Regions from separate parts of the Kistimonas scapharcae genome, predicted to be linked through region 1. Evidence: predicted binding sites of a transcription regulator. Region 1 holds the regulator's gene; each other region holds the start of a gene.

Region 1 (5,825 bases):
ATCCAGGCATTCCCGGATATGGTCGAGGGTATTCACCTGATTGACATCACAGTGCATCGTTAACTGGTAGCCCTGATCACGCGCATCCGAAAAGACCTTTGCAAATTTCGATGGTGGGTTATTTTTTTCATCCGAATCCAATCCGACACCCACAATCCAATCATTAAATGGCATGCTCATCGTCAGATGCTCTGAGGCACTTTCTGCGCTCTGATCTCGGAGAAAACACATGATCAGGTTGGATTCCAAGCCTAATGCCGTTCGTGCTTCACATTGTGCTCGGTGAATACCCTGAATAATCACATCAAAAGGAATACCGCGCATAGTGTGGGCTTGCGGATCAAAAAACACCTCAACATAAACAACCCCATCGGAAGCCGCCCGTTGAAAATAGCGGAATGCCAGCTCAAAAAAATCCTGTTCTGTGACGAGGACGCGTATTCCCGAATAATACACTTTGAGGAAAGAGGATAAATCACAGAAGTCATAGGATCGAATTAACGATTCCGGCGTTTTGTGCTCAAGGGAAATACCGTTCCGCTGCGCTAATGCAAGACAATGCTCAGGCTCCAGCGTCCCTTCAAGGTGGACATGCAGCTCAGCTTTGGGTAAGCCAGCAATGAATTGATGCATAAACAATTACCCTTAGACGCTCTAATGAACAAAATCAGTGCGAATGCCACTTCGAGCAAGTGGCATGAAGATACCCTGTCACACAAGCGTAGCAGTTAACTATTTGATTAATCTGACTATTGCAGCTTTACTCTCACAGGTTTTCCCTCATAGACGATACTACTCATCCAACCGTAAACTATGGAAAAAGATGTTATTTGCATGAATAAAAGGCATCTAACAGGTTTTTTTCCGCCCTTCACTCGCACTAACGAAACATTATTTGATGCCTTCTTGATACATATCAACTCGAAATTTCAGCATCCGACTAAAATTGTCAATCAGTATTTTGTGCAATATGGCTGCGCAAAATAACCGGCAACCGTCAATCACACGCCTATTCTATACGACAACCAGAGGATAGGGCCGGATACCATTACAAGATCAGGGTAAAGAGCATGGCAACCGAACTGATATGGGATCTTGAGCTGATCAAACGTTACGATCAGACGGGACCTCGCTACACATCCTATCCGACTGCGCTGCAGTTTTCGGACAACTTCGGTGTTGCTGCCTACCATGCTGCTGCTGCCGACAGCGCCACCGCCCGGCGCCCACTGTCACTCTACTTCCACATTCCGTTTTGCGCCCGGGTCTGCTACTACTGCGGTTGCAACAAGGTCGTCACCAAACGCCGCGAACATGCTGAGCCCTATCTGCAGACACTGTTCCATGAAATTGAAATGCAGTCTGCCCTGATGGGACACAACCAGACCGTTGAACAACTTCACTGGGGCGGCGGCACGCCAACCTTCCTGAACCCGACCCAGATGCAGGCGCTGATGGATAAAACCGCCAAACACTTCAACCTGGTCAGCGGTGATTTTGGCGATTACTCCATAGAACTTGACCCCCGGGAGGCGGACTGGAGCACCATTGGCCACCTGCGCTCGCTCGGTTTCAACCGGATCAGTATCGGCGTGCAGGATTTCAACCCCACCGTGCAGCAGGCTGTCAACCGGGTTCAGAGTGAAGAAGAAACCCGCGATGTTATTGATGCTGCCCGAGCACTGACATTTAAGTCCATTAACATCGACCTCATCTATGGTCTGCCCTTCCAGAGCTGCGCCAGCTTCATGGAAACCGTTGATAAAGTGATTGAAATTCGCCCTGATCGACTGTCTGTCTTCAACTATGCTCACATGCCCAACCGCTTCATGCCTCAGCGGCGCATCAACAGCGAAGACCTGCCCAGTCCACAGGAAAAACTGACTATTCTTGAAAACACGATCACGCGCCTGCTGGATGCCGGTTATGTGTATATCGGTATGGATCACTTTGCCCTGCCCGATGACGATCTGGCTCTTGCCCAGGAAGGAGGCACCCTGCACAGAAATTTCCAGGGATACACGACACACAGCCAGTGCGACCTCATTGGCATGGGCGTTTCTTCGATCAGCCGCGTTGGCAACGTTTACGCACAGAACCACGCAAACATGGAGGAATACGCCAGCCGGGTCAATAACGGCAAACTGGCCATTCGTCGCGGTTTATTGATGAATGAGGATGACCGTATCCGCAGTGCCGTTATCAATCAGTTGATTTGTCACTTCCGACTGGATATCAAACCCATTGAAGAAACGTTCGGCATTCACTTCCAAGACTATTTCGCAGATGCCCTCAAGAAACTGAGCACCATGGCTGCCGATGGACTGATCCGGATGGACAGCCAAAGCATTGTCGTCGAACCCCGCGGCAGACTGTTGATACGCAATATCTGCATGCAGTTCGACGTCTATCAGCAGGTGGCAGAAGTCCAGCGCTTCTCACGGGTTATCTAGCCCTCTCGCCTTAAGCCCTGAAAGAACGCCGGTTTCACGCCTTTTTCTGACATTGAAACCGGCTTTTTTTCATGAAACATTCAGATACGTATCCTCACAGTCTTAAACTTGTCAGGAGAATCCCCTACAATACGGCCGCAACGACTTTTACACCCACCGGTTCACAGGGGTTCTTCTGTATGGTGTCCAAGCTGAATGTGCGGCAAGTGACTCATGTGGCCTGCAGAGACTGCAGCCTGAGTCAGCTCTGCCTGCCACTGGCGCTTAAAATTGAAGATATTGATGAACTCGACAGGATCATCAAGCGAGGACGTCCGCTGAAAAAAGGCGAGCACCTGTTCCTTGAAGGCGATCCTTTTCACAGTGTCTATGCAGTACGCTCCGGCGCACTGAAAACCTACACGGCCACCAACGAAGGTGAAGAACAGATCACGGGCTTTTACCTGCCCAGTGAACTGGTGGGACTGAGCGGTCTCGATACAGAAGCTTATCCGGTGTCTGCCCAAGCGATTGAAACCACGATGGTCTGCGAGATCCCGTTTGATCGTCTGGAAAAGCTCTCCGACGACTATCCGGAGCTGCGTCGTCAACTGATGCGCGTCATGTGTCGTAAAATTCGCGAAGATCAGCAGATGAAACTGCTGCTGTCGAAGAAAAACGCGGACGAACGGATCGCCACATTCCTGATCAACCTGGCCAGCCGGTTCCGTCGTCGTGGCTTTTCATCACAATCTTTCCGCCTGTCGATGTCCCGCAATGAAATGGGCAACTACTTGGGTCTGGCGGTCGAAACCGTCAGCCGTGTGTTCACCCGTTTCCAGAAAAACGGCCTGATCAACGCCAACGGCAAAGAGATTGAGATCACCAACGCCATGGAGTTGTGCGCCCTGGCCGGTGGCAAGCTTGTTGAACACCAGGACATTGTCAACATTCAGTAACGCAGCGCAGGACTCACGCTCTGATGGTTTTTGACCAGCAACTGCTCCACTCCCTGATTCGGGCCATACCTAACTGGCCTGAACCCGGCGTGACATTTCGCGATATCACGCCGCTATTCCAGTCCCCGAAAGGGACAGAAATGATCATCAACACCCTGGCCGAGCGCTATCGCGAGAGGGATATCACCCATATCGGCGCACTGGACGCTCGCGGCTTTCTGGTTGGCTCTCCACTGGCCTGCAAACTGGGACTGCCACTGGTCATTTTTAGAAAGCCTGGCAAACTGCCCTATGATGTGATTCGCGAAGAGTATGCACTGGAGTACGGCTCTGCCGCCCTCGAAGTGCACACAGACGCACTGAAAAAGGGCGATCGCCTGCTGTTAGCCGATGACCTGATTGCTACCGGCGGAACCCTTTGCGCCGCAGCCAAACTGTGCCGCCGACTGGGCGCTGAACCTGTCGAAGCCACTGCCATCATTGACCTTCCAGCACTAGGCGGGTCTAAACGCCTCGACTCGGAAGGCATCCCCAGCTTCAGCCTTTGCAGCTATTGATCAAGCTATTGGCATTACCGCCGATTCCCCGTTTATAGAACCTTTAAGGCAGGGAAGCCTGAAGACCATGGGAATCTGCGCAGACGAATTCAGGGAGTATGTCGTCCAACCCACGTTAGACCATCTCGACATGCGCTCACCATTAGCAGAAAACCTGCTTCTGGGAACAGCAGCCGTCGAATCCGGGCTCGGCTCCCACCTTCACCTTGCCAATCATACCTCACTCGGCATTTACCAGATCAGCCCGGCAACCCATCGCAGAATCTGGGACACCTTTCTCTACAATCAACACGAACTGGCCAGCAAGGTCAGGGGGCTGGCCAGCCAACGGGAATTTCTGCTACACCCACACGCAGAACTCGCCACCAACCTCTCCTATGCAACCGCCATTGCCTGGATGGTGTACCTGAGCGCCGCCCCAATGTGTGACGACCCGACAGTCGCCAATGACCCACAACAGCTTGCTACCCTCTGGCAACAACATTACCAGAGCGAAAACAGTCACTCACCGGAAGTGTTTGTCGAACACTACAACCAACTTATCCTCGGCAAGACAGTCGCGGCCTGACACCAGCTAGTGCCCGCCTCTGCTTATTCCTGGCTTTCCGCACATTTCACGCAGAGATCGGTATAGGGCATGATTTCGAGGCGCGCCATTGGAATATCACCGCCGCACCCGGTACAAAGCCCGTAATCGCCCTCCTCTATTCGCTCCAGCGCTTTCTGGATCAGTCGCAATTCAGCCACCGCCTCATTACCCAAGGCATCCAGTACTTCGTCATTTTCACGCTCCTGGGCCTGCTCGGACCAGTCTGCACTGGCCTTACGGGTCACATCCCGGGTAATGTTGGCGACACGCCGCTCCAGCTCATCCTGCCGGGTTTTCAGCCGCTGGCAAAACACTTCGTATTCTTTATTCATTCGACTCCCTCTGTAGCTAACAAGATCCCGCCCATGCCCTATTCTAGCCAGAGGACCGGTCAGCGCGGTTGATCTGAATCATGGCCGGAATGATCAATACTGCGGACTCATCGCCCCATCCAATCAGCCAAATAGTCTAGCAAAGCCCTATCCTGCCACAGGCTTTCATGCCAGAAAATCTCCAGAGACATTTCTGCCATGAAAAATCTATGTATTAACCGCGCACGCTTGCGGTCATGAATACCTGATTATTTGCGCCCGGGTCTTTATAATGCTGCGAACTTTCATCACTGTGGTTAACGAGAACGGCATTCCTGTTCATCACGGTGTGCCCAAAGACATAACCAAGTATCCTGACTGTATGCAGATTGAGACCCGAAGCGAAAAAGTCAATTTCAACAAGCTGCAGAAGCGCCTGCGCCGCCTGACCGGTCAGGCTATAGCTGCCTACAACATGATTGAGGATGGCGACCGCATCATGTGCTGCCTGTCCGGCGGCAAAGACAGCTATGCCATGCTCGACATCCTGCTCAACCTGCAGAAATACGCCCCAGTCAGGTTTGAACTGGTCGCCGTCAACCTGGATCAGAAACAGCCCGGTTTCCCAGAGCACGTGCTGCCAGAATACCTGGCCAGTCTGGGTGTGGAATACCGGATTATTGAAGAAGATACGTACAGCATCGTCAAGGACAAGGTTCCTGAAGGCAAAACCACCTGCGCACTCTGCTCACGTCTGCGCCGGGGCATCCTGTACCGCACCGCCACCGAACTCGGCGCCACCAAGATTGCCCTGGGGCACCACCGGGAAGACATCCTCGAAACCCTGTTCCTGAACATGTTCTACGGTGGCAAGCTCAAGGCCATGCCGCCCAAACTTATCAGCGATGACGGCAAGCACATTGTCATTCGCCCACTCGCGTTTTGCCGGGAAAAGGATATCGCCAGATTTGCCGAAC
Region 2 (5,825 bases), on a different contig from region 1:
GGCGGCGGCGGCCATGACGTTTTTCCCGAACGGGATTCCCGGGCTGAATGAAGTGCTGGCGAAAGGTGGTCCCGGCCTGGTCGTGAATGAAGTATCGGTGGGTTTGATGGGCAGTTTTGGTGGAATGCTCGCAGTACTGGGCGTAATTGCCTGCCCGGTGACGTCCGGTGATACCGCGTTTCGGAGTGTCCGTCTGATTTTTGCGGATATTTTTAACCTGTCCCAGTCAAAGATTCGTAATCGTCTGCTGGTTGCGATCCCGGTATTTGTTTCGGGTTATTTGTTAACACTGGTTGATTTTACGGTTATCTGGCGTTACTTCGCGTTTTCAAATCAAGCGCTGGCAACCATTGTGTTATGGACATCGTCCGTCTACATGGTGCGTAATGGTCGTAGTCATTGGTTTGTGAGTTTGCCTGCGGCATTTATGACGGCCGTTTGTGTAACGTATATTGTTATGGCGCCTGAAGGTTTGGCAATGTCTGAGGGTTTTGCATACCCGGCCGGTATAGTAGTCGCTATTGTTGCTTTTCTATATTTTTTCTATGCGTCGGTTTATCGTAAAATAAAAGTATTTGCTTAATTTTGTAAGGGTCAAAATTGATTGTCTGGTTTTGACCTTTTATTTTTTTGTCTAAGAGAAAATGTTATGGAACTAATTTTAAAAAAACACTCTAATTCCTTGTTCATCTTTTTATTATCTAAAAGGTTTGTCTTTAATATTTTGTTTTATCTTTTTAGGGGGATGTATGGAGAATGTTTCAGGTTCGTCGCTATTGGGCAGTTCATGGGAGAGGCGAGAGGGTATTGGTGAATCACAAGAACCCACGGGAAGGGTTCAAATTTTGGATCAGCCACAAGGTTTGGTAAGACATCCGTCTGCCTCACAAGAGCGTCGTAGGATTGCTGGACAATTACTATCTACAAGGCAATTGAATACACCATCAACTATTGATGATGTGAGTAATTTGATTAATGATGCACTGGCTCATAATGAATTGTACAAATCAAATCAGCATCAAGTGAATTATAAATACGGAAAATGTGAATTTGTTTTGCGTGGTATGGCGGTTCTTGCGTTGGCATTTGGTGCTGCTTGTAATGCATTGGGTCTTCTGCAGTCTCCAGTTGGTGGGGATCAAATAGTTTTGTTCTGTGCGGTGTTATTAAGTATTGGCTTTATGTATGGTTTTGCCTTTGGTGGTAAAGCAATGGAGATCAAGCATGACATAAGTGAGGCTGGAGGATGTTTGCCATATCTGAAGTCAAAGGCTAATGCTAAAACAGCGGGTGCAGGTATTGCTGGAACATTGTATGGTGTAGGGTCTGGTGTCCTTGATAGTGATAATGCTGAAGGCGGTATATTAACCGTAGCTGGTAAAACCAAAGAAACAGCTGGAAAAGGGATTGCTGCAGTTGCAAAAACGGCGAAATATGTAAATTGGGGATTGGAAATTGCGTATCCAGCGTTAGCATTTTTGAGTCTGGCAAAGCGTTATAAAAATAATGGTGTCGGTCTAATTTATGGTGACACTCAACTGAAAAGAGAGCGAGATGAAAATGCGCTTAAGGTGCTTAAGCGATACAAAGAAATCGTTGGACAGATTGATTCAGATGATAATGCCTTGTTCTTTAATAAGGGAATTGTTGCGAGTATTGTTACGCATATGTCTAACGGTTTGGAAGAATATAACGACATAATGGCTGACTTGGAAAGCTTGCGATTTGATAAGCCACGTACCAAAAGATTATTGGAATTATGGAATCGTAGAGAAGTAATTGAGGTTTCCGATACAGAAGCGAAAGGATATTGGGATAGAGCCTGTGATTTTATTGGTGCCCGAAAAGAGCCAGCTTTCAATTTGCTTTTGGATACAGCATGTATATATGTAACAGCTATTGGGTTAGGTGTGCCTTTTGCCTCACCGCTGGCCAGTGCACATTATTTTGGTGATTTTGAAGCAAGAGGTTTGTTACTTGTTAACTCAACACTGCCATATGGTTTGAATTGTACAATGCTGCAAACAGTTCCGATGAATCACCTGTCTGGAACTGAATATTTCTTCCAGGTTTTTTCTTATATGCTTCAAGGAGGAGGATTCTCTCCTATTATAAAAGGAATGTTAGTAACAGGATCTTTCTATTTGAAAACTGGAGCGAAAGATTGTGATTTTGTTCATTGTGGACGCTCCCTCAAATATACACTTCGTAGAAGGTTGGGAACCCCTGCCGGTGCGGTTGCAACAGGTGCTTCTGTATTTGGAGTTGTTGGTTACCATAAAATTGCAGAAGGGGTCGAAAAGAGTGTACTTAAATTCGCTGGATTATTGAATTGTAATCTTGGGATTCCTTATCCAGGCTGGCTACTTCCACCACCTTCATCTTTCGTCGCCAATTTGGGACGTGGGTTTCTTGATATTATTGTGTTCAACGCCACGTATGATGCGGTAGAAACTGCGGGTAATTCTGTAATAAGAAACTTTAATCAAAAAGCAGATGTTCGCCGGATTCTTTATATCAGGAATACAAATCATATAGGAAAACCCACCTATGGCTCTAGATCGCTCGCACTTCAGGAGTTTGACGCTGAAAGATGTTTACTGAGGATGCCTGTTGAAGATATTCAACTAATTCAACGGTCACCTGGTTCCTATTCGATCGTAGGCAACATAGGAGAACAACGTCCGGTAAGAGCAACTTTAAGTAGCCATCCACTGGCCACCGATCATCATGAACCATCATCATTACAGATTGTTGAAGTTCATCAAGAAGAAATAGTGGGCGCTTCTGCTACTGTGCCGGCGGATGGAGAAACAACACCAACGCCTGAAGAGGAGGACGCCGCAAGAGCAGTGCAAGAAATGCAGGCTGCTTTTGACCAGCTAATTGGTCAAATTGATCAAATGTCTACTAGTGAAACTATTGGCTTTGATCTTCAAGCGGGTTCATCAGCTGGTGTTGTTTCTGGTCAAGTAGATGAGTCTCTGTCTGTCGCTAGCAGTGATGGAAGTTCAGAAACTGTCATTGCATCAGAGGCTGTCATTGCATCAGAGGATTGGGGTTCTAGGCTCGGGTCATCACGTGAGTCAGATGTGTAAACTGTAATATTCAAATAATTACTTTTTATTGATAGTAAAAGAAATAGATATTGAGAGGCTAAGCAATGTTGATATGTTGCTTGGCTTCTTATATCTAAGAAAGAAAATGTGACAGGTACATGCTGCCCCTTTCAAAGGGCTTGAGATGAGCAGTGAGGTATCTTTGATTTCAGACTTTCTGGGATATAATGAAACCAAGCTTTCGCTTGTAGGTGGAAACCACTATGTCGTAGTATGGCAGCGGAAGGAAAATGATAAAAATAGGGATATTGAGTAGAGCATAAGCGGGAGAGGCAGTCATGCGACCAATCGACCTGCAACAGGTGATTAGCGATATGCGCAGCCAGCTTGCGCCGGTAGTGATGTGCCAGGCTGGCTATGTTTTTGTCAATCTTGAGAAGTTACCCGCCCACGAAGCGCTGCAGGCGCAAATTCATGATCGCGTCGAATCCGGCGTCATCCGACCATTAACCCACCTCAATGATGATGATGTCGCGGTATTTTATGCCGCCGAACGCCCGGTACCGCCTGAGCGACGGCGCCGTCAGCAACAACAGGCCATGTTTCAGTTGAATTCTCTCTGATGCATGTAAAAAACACCCAGAAGCCCGGTTGATATCCGGGCTTTTTTATAGGTGAAAGCTTGTAGTTGTCATCTGCGTACGGGTAGGTGAAACCGACAATGATGCTCAGAAAAACATCATAAAAAGAAGGGCAATTCGCAGGGTATTTATGCCATTTATCGTATAAAAGCCGAGCAAAGTCTGACATGGATCAGTATAAGCGCGGGTTAAATCCTTATCATGACCCCCGATTTTCCAACACAACCATAACTCCTCGACTGGACTGCACTCTATGGGCAAATTCAAGTTTCCTTCAGCCTACACGGTGCTAATGGCGATCATTGTATTCGTCGCGGCACTGACTTATATCGTCCCCGCCGGTCAATATGACCGTGTCATGAACCCCGAACTGGGCAAGGAAGTTCCGGTATCCGGCACGTACCACCTGGTTGATTCAAACCCGCAGGGTTTCTTCGATGTGGTCATGGCGCCGGGCGCTGGTTTCTACGATCCTGCCAGCTATGAAGCCGGCGCTATCGACGTCGCACTGTTCGTACTGGTTATCGGTGGCTTCCTGGGTATAGTCACCAAGACTGGCGCCATTGACGCCGGTATTGCCAAGGTCACCGCGGCGCTGGAAGGCAAGGAAGTCTGGATGATTCCTGCCCTGATGGTGTTGTTCGCCGCCGGGGGTACCGTGTACGGTATGGCGGAGGAAACCCTGCCTTTCTATATGCTGCTGATTCCGGTGATCATTGCCGCGGGCTATGATGCAGTCACCGGTGTGGCTGTGGTACTGCTGGGTGCCGGTATCGGTGTTCTGGGTTCCACCATCAACCCTTTCGCAACCGTTATCGCGTCCAACGCCGCTGACGTACCGTTCACTGACGGTATGGGTCTGCGTATCGCCATCCTGGTGATCGGTTTCATCATCACTGCTGCATTCCTGATGCGCTACGCTGAGAAAGTCCGCAAGGATCCTTCCCAGTCCCTGGTAGCGGACATGAAGGAATCCAACGAAGAATTCTTCCTGAAAAACCGTGAAGAAGGCATCGAGCTGACCGGCGCCCGTAAACTGATCCTGGTCCTGTTCGCTGCCAGCTTCGGTGTGATGATCTGGGGTGTATCTGCTGCCGGCTGGTGGATGGCTGAAATGTCCGCCCTGTTCCTGGTGAGCGCTATCGCTATCGGTCTGATCGGCCGCCTGAGCGAAGAAGAGCTGACCGGCACTTTCGTTGACGGTGCGCGTGACCTGCTGGGTGTTGCTTTCGTTATCGCGATTGCCCGCGGTATCGTTGTTATCATGAACGCTGGTAGCATCACCGACACCATCCTGTTCTGGTCTGAGAATGCGGTTTCCGGCCTGTCCGAAATCGTCTTCATCAACGCCATGTACTGGATCCAGGTTGTGCTGTCCTTCTTCATTCCGTCTACTTCTGGCCTGGCGGTACTGAGCATGCCGATCATGGCGCCGCTGGCTGACTTCGCCAACGTGAGCCGTGACCTGGTTATCACTGCTTACCAGTCTGCGTCTGGTGTCGTTAACCTGCTGACCCCGACGTCTGGTGTTGTTATGGGTGGTCTGGCCATCGGTCGTGTGTCCTACGCGAAGTGGTTCAAGTTCGTACTGCCGCTGGCGGGTGTCCTGACTGTCATGATCATGATCATGCTGAGTGTTGGCGCCGTGATGGGTCTCTAAGCAGTCGATACCTCTCGCGATGTATCCAAAGACAGGTCCGTAAGGGCCTGTCTTTTTTTGTGTCTTCTGAACTCACCAGGGTGGATCAACCCTGTTATCAGAATGCATAAATTTTGAGCAGTTTTTTTCAGTGCAGAATGACAATGGCACCCGGACGTCAGCTAAGAAGAAATGCACATGGTTATCCACAGGGATTGTGAATGACTTCATGGTTTTGCTCACAAATGACAGCCGGTAATAGAAGACAGTGAACACATAATGTTGCACTAAGGTGCAAATATCGGCTTAATTGTTTATTGGTACGTTGGTTCTGTTAATAAAAATAAAAAGAGGCCTCACAATGACTGCTGAGTCCAACGCCGCCGTCAAGACCGCCTTTACCGGGGAGTGGGAAGGAACCGCGGGCAATGACGTCAAAACACTGGATCACCTTTACGCCAAGATGTATGGCTATGGCGGTGACGA
Region 3 (5,825 bases), on a different contig from region 1:
CCGGTCATGACAAAGCCGGCTTTCAGCTTGGGAATGATAATGGCATTGTCGGTCGCCAGATGGCGGCTGCGAACAATCTGCACCCCCTGCGCATTCAACTGCGTCAGCAGCCAGCGCAGTAATGCAGAATAGATGCCGCGCCGACGCCAGGGCTTCAAAATCGCACTGCTGGCCATATAAAAGGTTTCCTGATCCAGCTGTCGCCCCCAGCTCCAGCCGATAAAGGTATCACCCTGGTAGAGCACAAGGTTCAGTCGTACCAGGCTGTCAGCATGCTGCTGCCAGGTTTTCAGCGCTTTTTGTTCCCCCGCATTCAAGGCTTCCCAGGCAGAAAACGTCAAAGTGTTTGCAAAAACCTGGGCTCGATACTGCTCCAGCAGCGGGAGGAACGCCTGGTCATCAAGAATTCCAACAGAATAATCATCAAACAGCGGAAAGCGGGTTCCGGCGGTATAGGCGATCATCTCGGCATCATTGTTATTGCTGTTATTAGTACTTTTGATCATGCCATACTCGCGAGGGGGGGCGTTACCGTAAATCACAAAATCCCGTCACAGTCTTGAGTCAACCCGCCCTCAAAACCGATAATCCCCGCTACAGAATAACCGGGGACACTCTGCCATGCCTCTTACGCCCGCCGCCGTTCTTTTGGATCTGGATGGTACCCTGATTGATACCGAACGTTTCTACCAGCGTATCTGGCAGACAACGGCCGCAGATTTCCAGATTGATCTTAACGATGCGGTCTACCAACAATTCATCGGCATCCGTCTGACAGATTGTTTTCAGCTGATCAAGGCACTGGGCGGCAACGGATTTGATTTAGGCGCATTCAAGGAACAGCTGGCTACCCGGGAAACAGAGGGGTGGAACGCTGGCATTGACTGTAAGCCGGGCAGTCAGGCGCTCCTGAACCTCCTGCATGAACGTCAGATTCCCATGGCGTTGGTCACATCGGCTCACCAGGCCAAAATTGACCGAGTGATGGCACATTACCCGTGGACAAATTACTTTCAAATCATCGTTTCAGGAGAAATGATCGACCGCCCCAAACCAGCACCTGACGCCTACCAGCTGGCAGCACAACGACTGGGGACAACGCCCTCCACCTGCCTGGCACTGGAAGATTCAAATACTGGCATGCGTTCGGCACTGGCGGCTGGCTGCCACAGCATCATGATCCCCGACCTGAACACACCAGACAGTGATGTACAGGAAAAGGCCTGCAAAATACTGCCAGACCTCTTCTGTGTGATTGACTACCTGTCAAACTGAACAGTTCACTCGCTCAGCAGGCGCAGGCTTTTCGGGTAAGCCAAAATGCATGCTCAACCAAAGAAGAGACATCAGCTCCCGCCATGCGTGAGGGAATTCTTTCGGGCGGGGCAGAGCCCAGTAACTTGATATCAAACCATTCCCCATAGAGCGAATAGACCGTATCCGGGCTGACAGCGTAGGGCGGTCCTCCAGCCAGTACCGGCGCATAGTCCAACGTGATCAGCAGACCATGCTTCAGCGCCGGCGCCATGGCCATCATCGTTGCCACATAGTCGGGCTGCTGTTCGGACGGCAAAGCCACTAACGCAGCCCGATCATAGAATGCCGTGACATCCATCAGACTCCCGGCGGGTATCATGAAAAAATCCCCCTGGATAACCGTAATATTCTCGGCCTTCCACCAGACATGGGTATCCGTTTGAGTCGTCACGGGTTGCAGGGTATTGTCTGCGAAAAACGACGCAACCGCCCGTTCCACCAGCTCTGACCCGTACACGTTGCGGTGTTGCCGGGCCAACCAGATCATGTCAACCGTTTTCCCTGAGAGTGGGATCAAGACAGACTCATCTCCATCCGCCGCCAGCGTGGGCCAGTAGTCGACAAGCAACGGATTGACATCATCACGATGAAAACCGGTCTGCCCCTCCAACCAAGCCTGTCCCCAGTCTTTGGTTTCCAATGCGCGTCCCTCTTTAATGGTAAAAACGACAAAAAATAACAACCAAGCGTAACGATAGCGTAACAGCACGGTACTCATAGATGACTCTGATTCTGGTGGCGAGTATTATTGATATGCCACTCAGCCTATACCCAATCAGTGCAAATACCAGTCCTCCCCAGCCTTTCGCTGCCGTCCAATCATCCGTTGATACAAATCAACAACATCCTCTCCCAGACCGCGTAGATTGCCCCCATCCGGAACAGGGATAGCTGTCCACACCCCGAGTTCAGGGTCTACCCTGACGACAGCCGATGATAACAGATGGATCACCGGTCGCCTGCCGACCACCCTGGTGATTTACCCACCCCTGTCCGCCAGACTCCTCATTCATCACAACGCCATCTGGAGGCTGCAATCTCCATGACTACGTTCAGCAAGAAAGTCCTCGCAGTTGCCATTACCAGTGCCATCATGGTACCGACTGCCCAGGCCTGTACCGCCGTTGCTGTCGGCAAGAATGCCTCGGCCAGCGGCGCCCTGATCATTGCCCGCAACGAAGATTTCTCCATCAACAACTGGGCCAAGCACATGGTCGTGCATCCGCGACAGACCATCGAAGACGGCACCCTATGGACCCTGTCCAATGGCCTGAAGGTGCCTGCACCCGAGATCGCCTATCGTTACACCAGCATCGCAGACTGGGACGCCTATCAGGACTCCAATGACGGCAAGGTGTTCGAGGAACGGGGCGTCAATGAATACAACGTCGCGATGTCCTCTACCACCAGCGCCGAAGTCAACGACAAGGCCAAGGCAGCTGATCCACTGGTAGAAACCGGCATCATTGAAGAAGTCATGCCCACCCTGATCCTGCCTCAGGCCAAGAGTGCCCGTGAAGCGGTACAGCTGCTGGGGCACTATGTAGAGCAATACGGTGCCGGCGAAGGCAACGGCATCCAGTTCTCTGACAAGGATGAGATCTGGTACATGGAAATCGGTTCCGGCCATCACTGGATGGCAGTGCGGGTACCCGACGACCAGTACCTGATCATGGCGAATGGCCTGCGTATCCACGGCGTCGACCTGAATGACAAGCAGAATGTCATGGCCTCCCGTGGCGTCTACGACTTTGTTAAAAAGCACAACCTGCTGAAAAATCCGGATCGAAAATCCTTTAACTTCGCCAAGGCGTTCGGAGTCATCAACGACCCCTACAACATTGACCGGGAATGGCTCGGCCAGCAACTGCTGACACCTTCCATCAAGCAGAAGCCCCGTCAGGCGCAATATCCGCTCTTTATGAAACCGGATGAAAAAATCAGCGTACTCGATGTGGCCAAGGTACTGCGGGCGGATTACAAAGGCACCGCACTGGAAGGCAAATCTGAGCGCCCCATCGGCATCGACCGCCAGGCAGAAAGCCATATCATCGAAATGTACCCTGATATGCCGAAAGAGCTGTCTGCCGTGATCTGGCAAACCGTGGGTACCGTTGAGGACACCGCTTTCGTCCCGATCTTTAACGCCATGGATGAAATCCCCCCCGCTTACACGGTGGGGACGGACCAATACGATGACCAGTCCGCCTGGTGGACCTACCGCAGCCTGGGCACTCTGACCAACAAACACGTGATGGACGGGAAGTACGCACCGGTTGTTCGCTCGGTGTGGGATCAGGTGGAAGGGCAGTATGTCAATTCCCAGCCCTACATCAACAGCATGCTCAAGATCATGTACAAACAGGATCCCGCCATGGCCATCCAGTTTGCCAATGACTACTCCAATGGTCTGCTAAGCCGTACGCTGGACAAGGCCCGGACTCTGAAATCCCAGCTGATGACCGACCTCACCCGCAGTACCGAGAAGAAATACAGCCCAGAGGAGTTTGAGAAGATCAAGAATCTCTAACGCTCTGCAAATTATGTGAAGACCCGCAGTCATGACCGGTGTTACCGGGAATGACTGTGAGAATCTATCACATGACTTGAAGCAGGATGATTCACAATCTGACCCTGGATTTCTCAAGGTGAGAGCCTACTAAAAACCAGCCTAGATGTTCAGTCGTATAGCATTAAAAATGAAGTGTGCCGCTACAACAAGGAATCGATTAAACGTATTTCTTTTTGGTTAACTCAGAGAGTAATTCATCCAGTATCTGACCTAATGCCTTCAAAGCTTCCGAGGCCGGCATCTGGTCGACATCCTTAACGGCATAATAATGAACAAGCTGAGAATAGGAGGGAAAACACTTTTCAAGCATTGGTTGATGCTCTGCCTGATCCATTGCAATGATGATATCTGCATCCATAATATCTTGCTCTGTCAGGCTCTGCGGCTGCCGTTCCAGGCCTTTGACAGGAATACCTAATGCTTTCAGCGTGTTAACCGCGGTCTTCGCCATGTTCCCCACATTCCCGGTTATGCTGAGATCCTGAAGCAAGGCGCGAGAAAATGCTTCGTAGGGAAGCGCTGTCAAACGGGCATAATGGTTAAAATATTCCTCTGAAAATCGACTTCGGTAATAGTTACCCGTACATAAAAACAAAATCCTTTTCATTTTCACATACTCCATTATTAACAATATAATTTAAACATCTGAATCATTGACGATGACAACAGAAACTCAAAAAAAATCACAAAAACAAAAAACATTCAAATTTATCTTTTAACTTTATCCTTCAACCAGACTACAATCGAGCAAGCAGAACACTGGCGAATACAGGAAACAATCGAAAGAAAACTAATAAGAAGATATAGAACAGTAAAGTATAAGCTAGCTGATTCAACCCATGCATATGCAGAGCCTATCAATGACAACAATGCCAACCAGGCAGCCAAAAAACCAATCCAGCAGGATTTCTTTTTTCTAACCAGTCCCCACATTGTCACAAGGAATACAAGAACAGTAATAATAACAGGGAGATATAAAAGAGCAGGAAAGTGTTCAACAGGCCAAAATAGCGGGTGAAGAATCGCCATGACTATCATATTCCACAACCCTAGCAATATAGCGTTTTCCATAAATACCCTCCATCTACAAAGCATGAGTATTTAGACAAACACCTCAACAACAAGTTCACACGTAGAATATATCAATGCTATGAATCAACAGGTTGATAATAAGAAAATTATTGATTACAAAAATAAAAAACCACTCACAGAGTGCGATAAGGTAGCCCATTACCGCTACCTCATATACGCACAAAGTCAAAAATCAAGATACCAGGTGGATACCGTCCTTTTCAATGGTAATCATACGCTGTTTATAGAGAGCCCCAATTGCCATTTTGAAAGTACGCTTACTGACAGCAAACTGTTTCTGGATAAGCACAGGATCACTTTTGTCATTCAGCGGCAAAAAGCCGTGATGCTCTCTGACTGCCGCCAGTACCTGTTGACTCAGGTCGGCCATCGCCCCTTTGTCAAAACCAGGTTTGGAAAGGCAAAGGTCGATTTTCCCATCAGGACGCACCTGCTTGATAAAACCCTGGAGACGCTCACCGTAACGGATCGGTTGATGGATATCGTTATGGAAGATAACCCCCCAGTGGCAGTCTTCGATAATGGCGGTGTAACCAATTTCCGTACGGTCTGCAATCAAGAGCGATACCGGCTGTCCATTCTGGTAACGGGCAGGCATGTCATTCAGGAATTTATCCACCTTGGAAGACGCAACAATCCGGCGGGTTCGGTCATCCAAGTACAGGGCAACAATATAGGAGCGCCCCTTGACCATGCGTTGTTTCTGTTCGCTGAAAGGCACCAGCAGATCTTTGGGTAACCCCCAATCCAGAAAGGCGCCGGTGGCATTAACCTCAACCACTTTCAGGCAGGCCAGTTCGCCCACTTGTGCCAAGGGCGTTTCCGTCGTCGCTATCTGGATGTC
Region 4 (5,825 bases), on a different contig from region 1:
CTTTACCGTCAGTATGATATCTCTGGTGTACCGGTGATGGATAGCGGTGACCTGGTGGGTATCGTCACCAGCCGTGATGTCCGGTTTGAAGAAGACCTGACCAAGAACGTGGCCGATATCATGACGCCCCGTGAGCGTCTGGTCACTGTGGTTGAAGGCACCAGCCAGGAAGAAGCCCGTAAACTGCTGCAGAAGCACCGAATTGAAAAGGTGCTGGTCGTGAGTGAGCAGGGCAAGCTGGTCGGCATGATGACCGTGAAAGATATCCGTAAGGCCCAGGATTACCCTAACGCGTGTAAAGATGAGCACGGTCAGCTGCGTGTCGGTGCGGCTGTGGGTACCGGTCCGGAAACTCCTGATCGTGTCGCAGCGCTGGTTGCGGCGGGTGTGGATGTCATTGTTGTTGATACTGCTCACGGTCACTCACGTGGCGTTATTGACCGGGTTCGCTGGGTTAAGGAAACCTACCCGAACCTGCAGGTCATTGGTGGCAATATTGCGACGGCTGAAGCTGCCAAAGCGCTGGCTGAAGCCGGTGCCGACGGTGTGAAAGTGGGTATTGGCCCGGGTTCAATCTGCACCACCCGTATCGTAACCGGTATCGGTGTACCGCAGATCTCTGCCGTTGCCAATGTCGTTGAAGCCCTCAAAGATACCGATGTACCAGTTATTGCCGATGGTGGTATCCGTTATTCCGGTGACGTTGCTAAGGCTGTTGTTGCAGGCGCTCATGTCATCATGGTTGGCAGCATGCTGGCCGGTACCGATGAAGCGCCGGGCGAAATCATTCTGTACCAGGGCCGTAGCTACAAGTCTTACCGCGGCATGGGTTCCATGGGCGCTATGGCACAGGCACAGGGTTCCAGCGACCGTTACTTCCAGGATGCCAATGCCGGCGTTGAAAAGCTGGTACCGGAAGGTATTGAAGGCCGTGTTCCTTACAAAGGCACACTCAGTGCGATCGTTCACCAGCTGATGGGCGGTCTGCGTGCAGCGATGGGCTATACCGGCTCCCTCGATATTGAGGCCATGCGTACGCGTCCTGAGTTCGTGCGGGTTACCAATGCGGGCATGAGCGAGTCTCATGTTCACGATGTGACCATCACCAAGGAAGCGCCTAACTACCGGGTTCGCTAATCATCGTATTGGATGGTAGATGTCGGCAGGGTGAAGGTCGCCGTGCCGGCAATGATAAGTATTAAGCCTGTGATGACGGGCCGGGAAACCTTTCCGGCCCAGCATGGTCATCACAATAAGAACTTGCTGATGACGAATACGGCAGGTGTGCACAGGAGTTCTCATGTCCGTTGATATCCATTCACAAAAAATTCTGATACTGGACTTTGGGTCCCAGTATACCCAGCTGATTGCCCGCCGCGTTCGTGAGATTGGCGTTTATTCCGAAATCCACGCCTTCGATATGGATGCGCAGGCGATCCGTGATTTTGCCCCGAAAGCGATTATTCTTTCCGGAGGTCCTGAAACCGTTACGGCGGAAGATACCCCGCGGGCACCGTCCATTGTCTTCGAAATGGGTGTTCCGGTACTGGGCATCTGTTATGGCATGCAGACCATGGCGGAGCAGCTTGGCGGCAAGGTGTCCTGCTCGGATCTGCGTGAGTTCGGGTATGCTGGCGTCAACATCAAGCATGGCAGTGGCCTGCTGACCGGCATTGAAGACCATGTGGCGGATGATGGCACCCTGAGCTTGGATGTTTGGATGAGCCACGGTGACAAGGTAAGCGCCATGCCCGAAGGATTTGTCCTGATGGCGTCCACTGACTCCTGCCCGATTGCCGCGATGGCTGATGACAGCCGTCACTTCTACGGTGTTCAGTTCCATCCGGAAGTCACCCATACCAAGCAGGGCGGTCGTATTCTCGAGCGCTTTGTGATCGATATTGCCGGTTGTGAAAAACTCTGGACACCGGCTCGTATCATTGATGATGCCGTTACCCGAGTCCGTGAACAGGTAGGTGACAAGCGGGTATTGCTGGGATTGTCCGGCGGCGTAGATTCCAGTGTGGTGGCAGCGCTGCTGCACAAGGCGATTGGTGATCAACTGATTTGTGTCTTCGTGGATAATGGCCTGCTGCGCCTGAATGAAGGCGATCAGGTTATGGCGATGTTTGCCGAGAACATGGGCGTGCGTGTCATTCGTGCGGAAGCGGGTGAGCGTTTCCTGAATAACCTGAAAGGCATTGCTGACCCGGAACAGAAGCGCAAGATTATCGGTAATACCTTCATTGATGTGTTTGATGAAGAATCCGGCCGTCTGGACGGTATCGAATTTCTGGCTCAGGGCACGATCTATCCTGACGTGATTGAATCTGCCGCCAGCAAGACCGGTAAGGCGCATGTAATTAAATCTCACCACAATGTAGGTGGCCTGCCTGAAGACATGAAAATGGCGCTGGTGGAACCGCTGCGTGAGCTGTTCAAGGATGAAGTCCGCAAGATTGGTCTTGAGCTTGGTTTGCCTTATGACATGGTTTATCGTCATCCGTTCCCGGGACCGGGTCTGGGTGTACGGATCCTGGGTGAGGTGAAGAAAGAGTATGCAGATACACTACGCAAGGCTGATGCCATCTTCATTGAAGAGCTGCACAAAGCTGATCTCTATCACAAGGTAAGCCAGGCATTTGCGGTATTCCTGCCGGTGAAATCCGTCGGTGTTGTGGGTGATGCCCGTCGCTATGAGTACGTCGTTGCTCTGCGAGCGGTAGAAACCATTGATTTCATGACTGCCCGTTGGGCGCATCTTCCGTATGACTTCCTTGAGCGGGTTTCTGGCCGGATCATTAACGAAATCTCCGGTATTTCCCGGGTAACTTACGATATCTCCAGCAAGCCACCGGCAACAATCGAGTGGGAGTAATTGATAATAATTACTCAATGTAGGCTGTTTCAGTTCTGAAGCTGTCAATTGATGAAAAAACCTCACCTTTTCAGGCGGGGTTTTTTTGTATAGGCATTATCGGGTTGGAGTTTGGGCTTACTTCTCTTTTGCATGGGGCGAAATATCTGATACTTCCTGATTATTCATGGGTTCTATGAACGATCAAACAGGAAGCAGTCAGAATAAGGCTGCTTTGTCCCTATTGGTGCAGTTGTCATCCTGTCTGAATGAAACCTGTTCATCAGGGAAATGCAAAGCTGATAAAACTTTACGCATTACTGACCAAATCAGTGGAATTTGCTTGATTATTGATATAAGTCAAAAGTTTGCGAAGGTTAAGCCGTAACAATCTAATACCCATATAAAAACAAATAATATTAAGGTCGGACATTATTAATTCCAAACGACGGTGGTTTCTCAGGGGGCAGTTCAGTACTGAACACGAAGCGTTACGTCCTCCATGGGCCATTACCGAAGCCGATTTCCTTGACCTCTGCACCCGTTGCGGTGACTGCGTCCGTACCTGTCCGGAACAGATTATCAAGCCTGGTTCAGGCCGTTTTCCCGAAATTGATTTTCACCAGGGTGAATGCACTTTCTGCGCTGAATGCGTAGATGTCTGTCAGCCCGGCGCGTTGCTGCGTTCAGAGGAACGTTCCCCATGGCAGCTGGCACCAGAGATCAGTCAGCGCTGTCTGACCCATAACCGGACAGTATGTCGAACCTGCGGTGAGCAGTGTGAACCGGAAGCCATCACCTTTCGCCCCGTTCTTGGTGGTATCGCCATGCCCCAGGTTGATGAGCAAGCCTGTACCGGTTGTGGCGCCTGCCAGAGCGCCTGTCCGGTTAATGCCATTACGATTCGGCCGATGACTGAAAACGAACAAAGTATAAGGACAGATTGATATGAAGAATCATGATGTTTCCGAAGCCTTAGGCGGCTACAGCATCAGTGGTCTTCTGGTACACACCCGCCCGGAGGTCCGCAGCGATGTGATGGATCGCTTGAGCCAGTTGCAGGGCGTTGAGGTTCATATCGCTGAGGCGTCCGGCAAGCTGATTGTGACGGTGGAAGAAGAGCCCGGTGAACGCACCATGATTGAGGGTATTGAACGTGTCCGGTTAACGGCAGGCGTCGTATCCACCGCCCTGATTTATACCCATACGGAGCAGGCATAGCCATGAAGCAGAATCGAAGGGATTTTATCAAGAGCAGCGCCGTGGCGGCGACAGCGGCAGCAGCCGGTGTCGCCATGCCTGCGGGCGCGACCAACCTGATCACCCGAAGCAGTGAGAGTGATATCCGCTGGGATAAGGCGCCCTGCCGTTTCTGTGGTACGGGGTGCAGTGTGCTGGTCGGCGTCAAGAATGGTCGCATGGTTGCTTCCCAGGGGGATCCGGATGCACCGGTCAACAAAGGGTTGAACTGCATCAAGGGGTATTTCCTGCCCAAGATCATGTACGGTGCAGATCGCCTGACAACACCGCTGCTTCGAATGACGGACGGTAAGTATGACAAGGAAGGGGAATTTACACCGGTCTCCTGGGATGTTGCCTTCGATATCATGGCGGAGAAGTTCAAGGCCACACTGAAGGCCAAGGGGCCGGAAGCGGTTGGGATGTTTGGCTCTGGGCAGTGGACGGTCTGGGAGGGGTATGCCGCCTCCAAATTGATGAAAGCGGGTTTCCGCACGAACAACATTGATCCTAATGCCCGCCATTGTATGGCCTCTGCTGTCGGCGGTTTCATGCGGACATTTGGCATTGATGAGCCCATGGGTTGCTATGACGACCTTGAGCATGCCGATGCCTTCGTGCTCTGGGGTTCCAACATGGCAGAAATGCATCCGATCCTCTGGTCACGTCTGACGGATCGAGCGCTGAGTGCTGAACACGTCAAGGTTGCGGTATTGTCGACCTTCAAGCACCGGTCCTGTGAGCTGGCGGATTATTCGATTATCTTCAAGCCGCAGGCGGATCTCGCCATCGGTAATTTTATTTGTAATTACATTATCCAGAACAACAAGGTCAACAAGGACTTCATCGGTAAACACGTTAACTTCCGGGAGGGTGTGACCGACATTGGCTATGGCCTGCGCCCTGAGCATCCGTTGGAGCAGAAAGCGAAAAATGCCGGTAAGGGCGCCTCAAAGCCGATTGATTTCGATGCCTTTGCCAAGTTCGTCAGTGAATACACGGTTGAGAAGGCGGCGGAACTGTCCGGCGTTTCTGAGGAAGAGCTTCTGGCATTGGCGGAACTCTATGCTGATCCGAACCGCAAGGTCATGTCGTTGTGGACCATGGGAGTCAACCAGCACACCCGTGGTGTCTGGATGAACAACATCATCTACAACATCCACCTGTTGACTGGCAAGATTTCAGAACCCGGCAATAGCCCGTTCTCTCTGACAGGGCAGCCATCTGCCTGCGGTACCGCACGGGAAGTCGGCACCTTTGCGCATCGTCTGCCTGCGGACATGGTGGTCAAGAAAAAGGAACACCGTGACAAGACTGAACAGATCTGGAAGTTGCCGGAAGGCACGATTCCGGCCAAGGTGGGTTACCACGCCGTCCTGCAGAACCGTATGCTGAAAGACGGCAAGCTCAATGCCTACTGGGTCATGTGTAACAACAACATGCAGACGGCCCCCAATATGAATGAAGAGGGGTATCCCGGTTACCGCAATCCGGACAACTTCGTGGTGGTATCCGACCCTTATCCAACCGTGACGGCCCAGGCTGCCGACCTGATCCTTCCTACCGCCATGTGGGTGGAAAAGGAGGGCGCTTATGGTAATGCGGAACGCCGGACCCAGTTCTGGTACCAGCAGGTGAAGGCGCCGGGTGAGGCGAAATCTGATCTTTGGCAGCTGATGGAATTTTCCAAGCGTTTCAAGGTAGAAGAGGTCTGGCCCGAAGAGCTCTT

What was found. Region 1 encodes FNR, which switches genes on or off when oxygen is low (the NO sensors DNR and NnrR bind a similar motif). Its sites were predicted from a motif close to TTGATNTANATCAA; they were not measured.
Region 2: the regulator FNR is predicted to act here: its motif matches at 3,863-3,876, upstream of ABD892_RS21115 (YfcC family protein).
Region 3: the regulator FNR is predicted to act here: its motif matches at 2,144-2,157, upstream of ABD892_RS13655 (C69 family dipeptidase).
Region 4: the regulator FNR is predicted to act here: its motif matches at 3,208-3,221, upstream of napF (ferredoxin-type protein NapF).

The regions. Positions count from the first base shown of each region.
Region 1 covers NZ_BAABFL010000124.1:25,910-31,734, forward strand. The annotation lists gene add (adenosine deaminase) at 1-633, opposite strand, end outside; gene hemN (oxygen-independent coproporphyrinogen III oxidase) at 1,071-2,453, shown strand; gene fnr (fumarate/nitrate reduction transcriptional regulator Fnr) at 2,633-3,391, shown strand; gene ABD892_RS08060 (adenine phosphoribosyltransferase) at 3,415-3,948, shown strand; gene ABD892_RS08065 (hypothetical protein) at 4,016-4,516, shown strand; gene ABD892_RS08070 (TraR/DksA family transcriptional regulator) at 4,540-4,869, opposite strand; gene ttcA (tRNA 2-thiocytidine(32) synthetase TtcA) at 5,231-5,825, shown strand, end outside.
Region 2 covers NZ_BAABFL010000460.1:7,455-13,279, reverse strand. The annotation lists gene ABD892_RS21130 (carbon starvation CstA family protein) at 1-583, shown strand, start outside; gene ABD892_RS21125 (hypothetical protein) at 750-3,098, shown strand; gene ABD892_RS21120 (hypothetical protein) at 3,398-3,682, shown strand; gene ABD892_RS21115 (YfcC family protein) at 3,954-5,360, shown strand; gene ABD892_RS21110 (beta strand repeat-containing protein) at 5,701-5,825, shown strand, end outside.
Region 3 covers NZ_BAABFL010000376.1:2,903-8,727, forward strand. The annotation lists gene ABD892_RS13640 (GNAT family N-acetyltransferase) at 1-542, opposite strand, end outside; gene ABD892_RS13645 (HAD family hydrolase) at 622-1,275, shown strand; gene ABD892_RS13650 (thiopurine S-methyltransferase) at 1,289-2,035, opposite strand; gene ABD892_RS13655 (C69 family dipeptidase) at 2,261-3,847, shown strand; gene ABD892_RS13660 (arsenate-mycothiol transferase ArsC) at 4,047-4,496, opposite strand; gene ABD892_RS13665 (hypothetical protein) at 4,598-4,960, opposite strand; gene ABD892_RS13670 (CvfB family protein) at 5,154-5,825, opposite strand, start outside.
Region 4 covers NZ_BAABFL010000081.1:13,120-18,944, forward strand. The annotation lists gene guaB (IMP dehydrogenase) at 1-1,137, shown strand, start outside; gene guaA (glutamine-hydrolyzing GMP synthase) at 1,301-2,878, shown strand; gene napF (ferredoxin-type protein NapF) at 3,292-3,804, shown strand; gene ABD892_RS04580 (chaperone NapD) at 3,806-4,078, shown strand; gene napA (nitrate reductase catalytic subunit NapA) at 4,081-5,825, shown strand, end outside.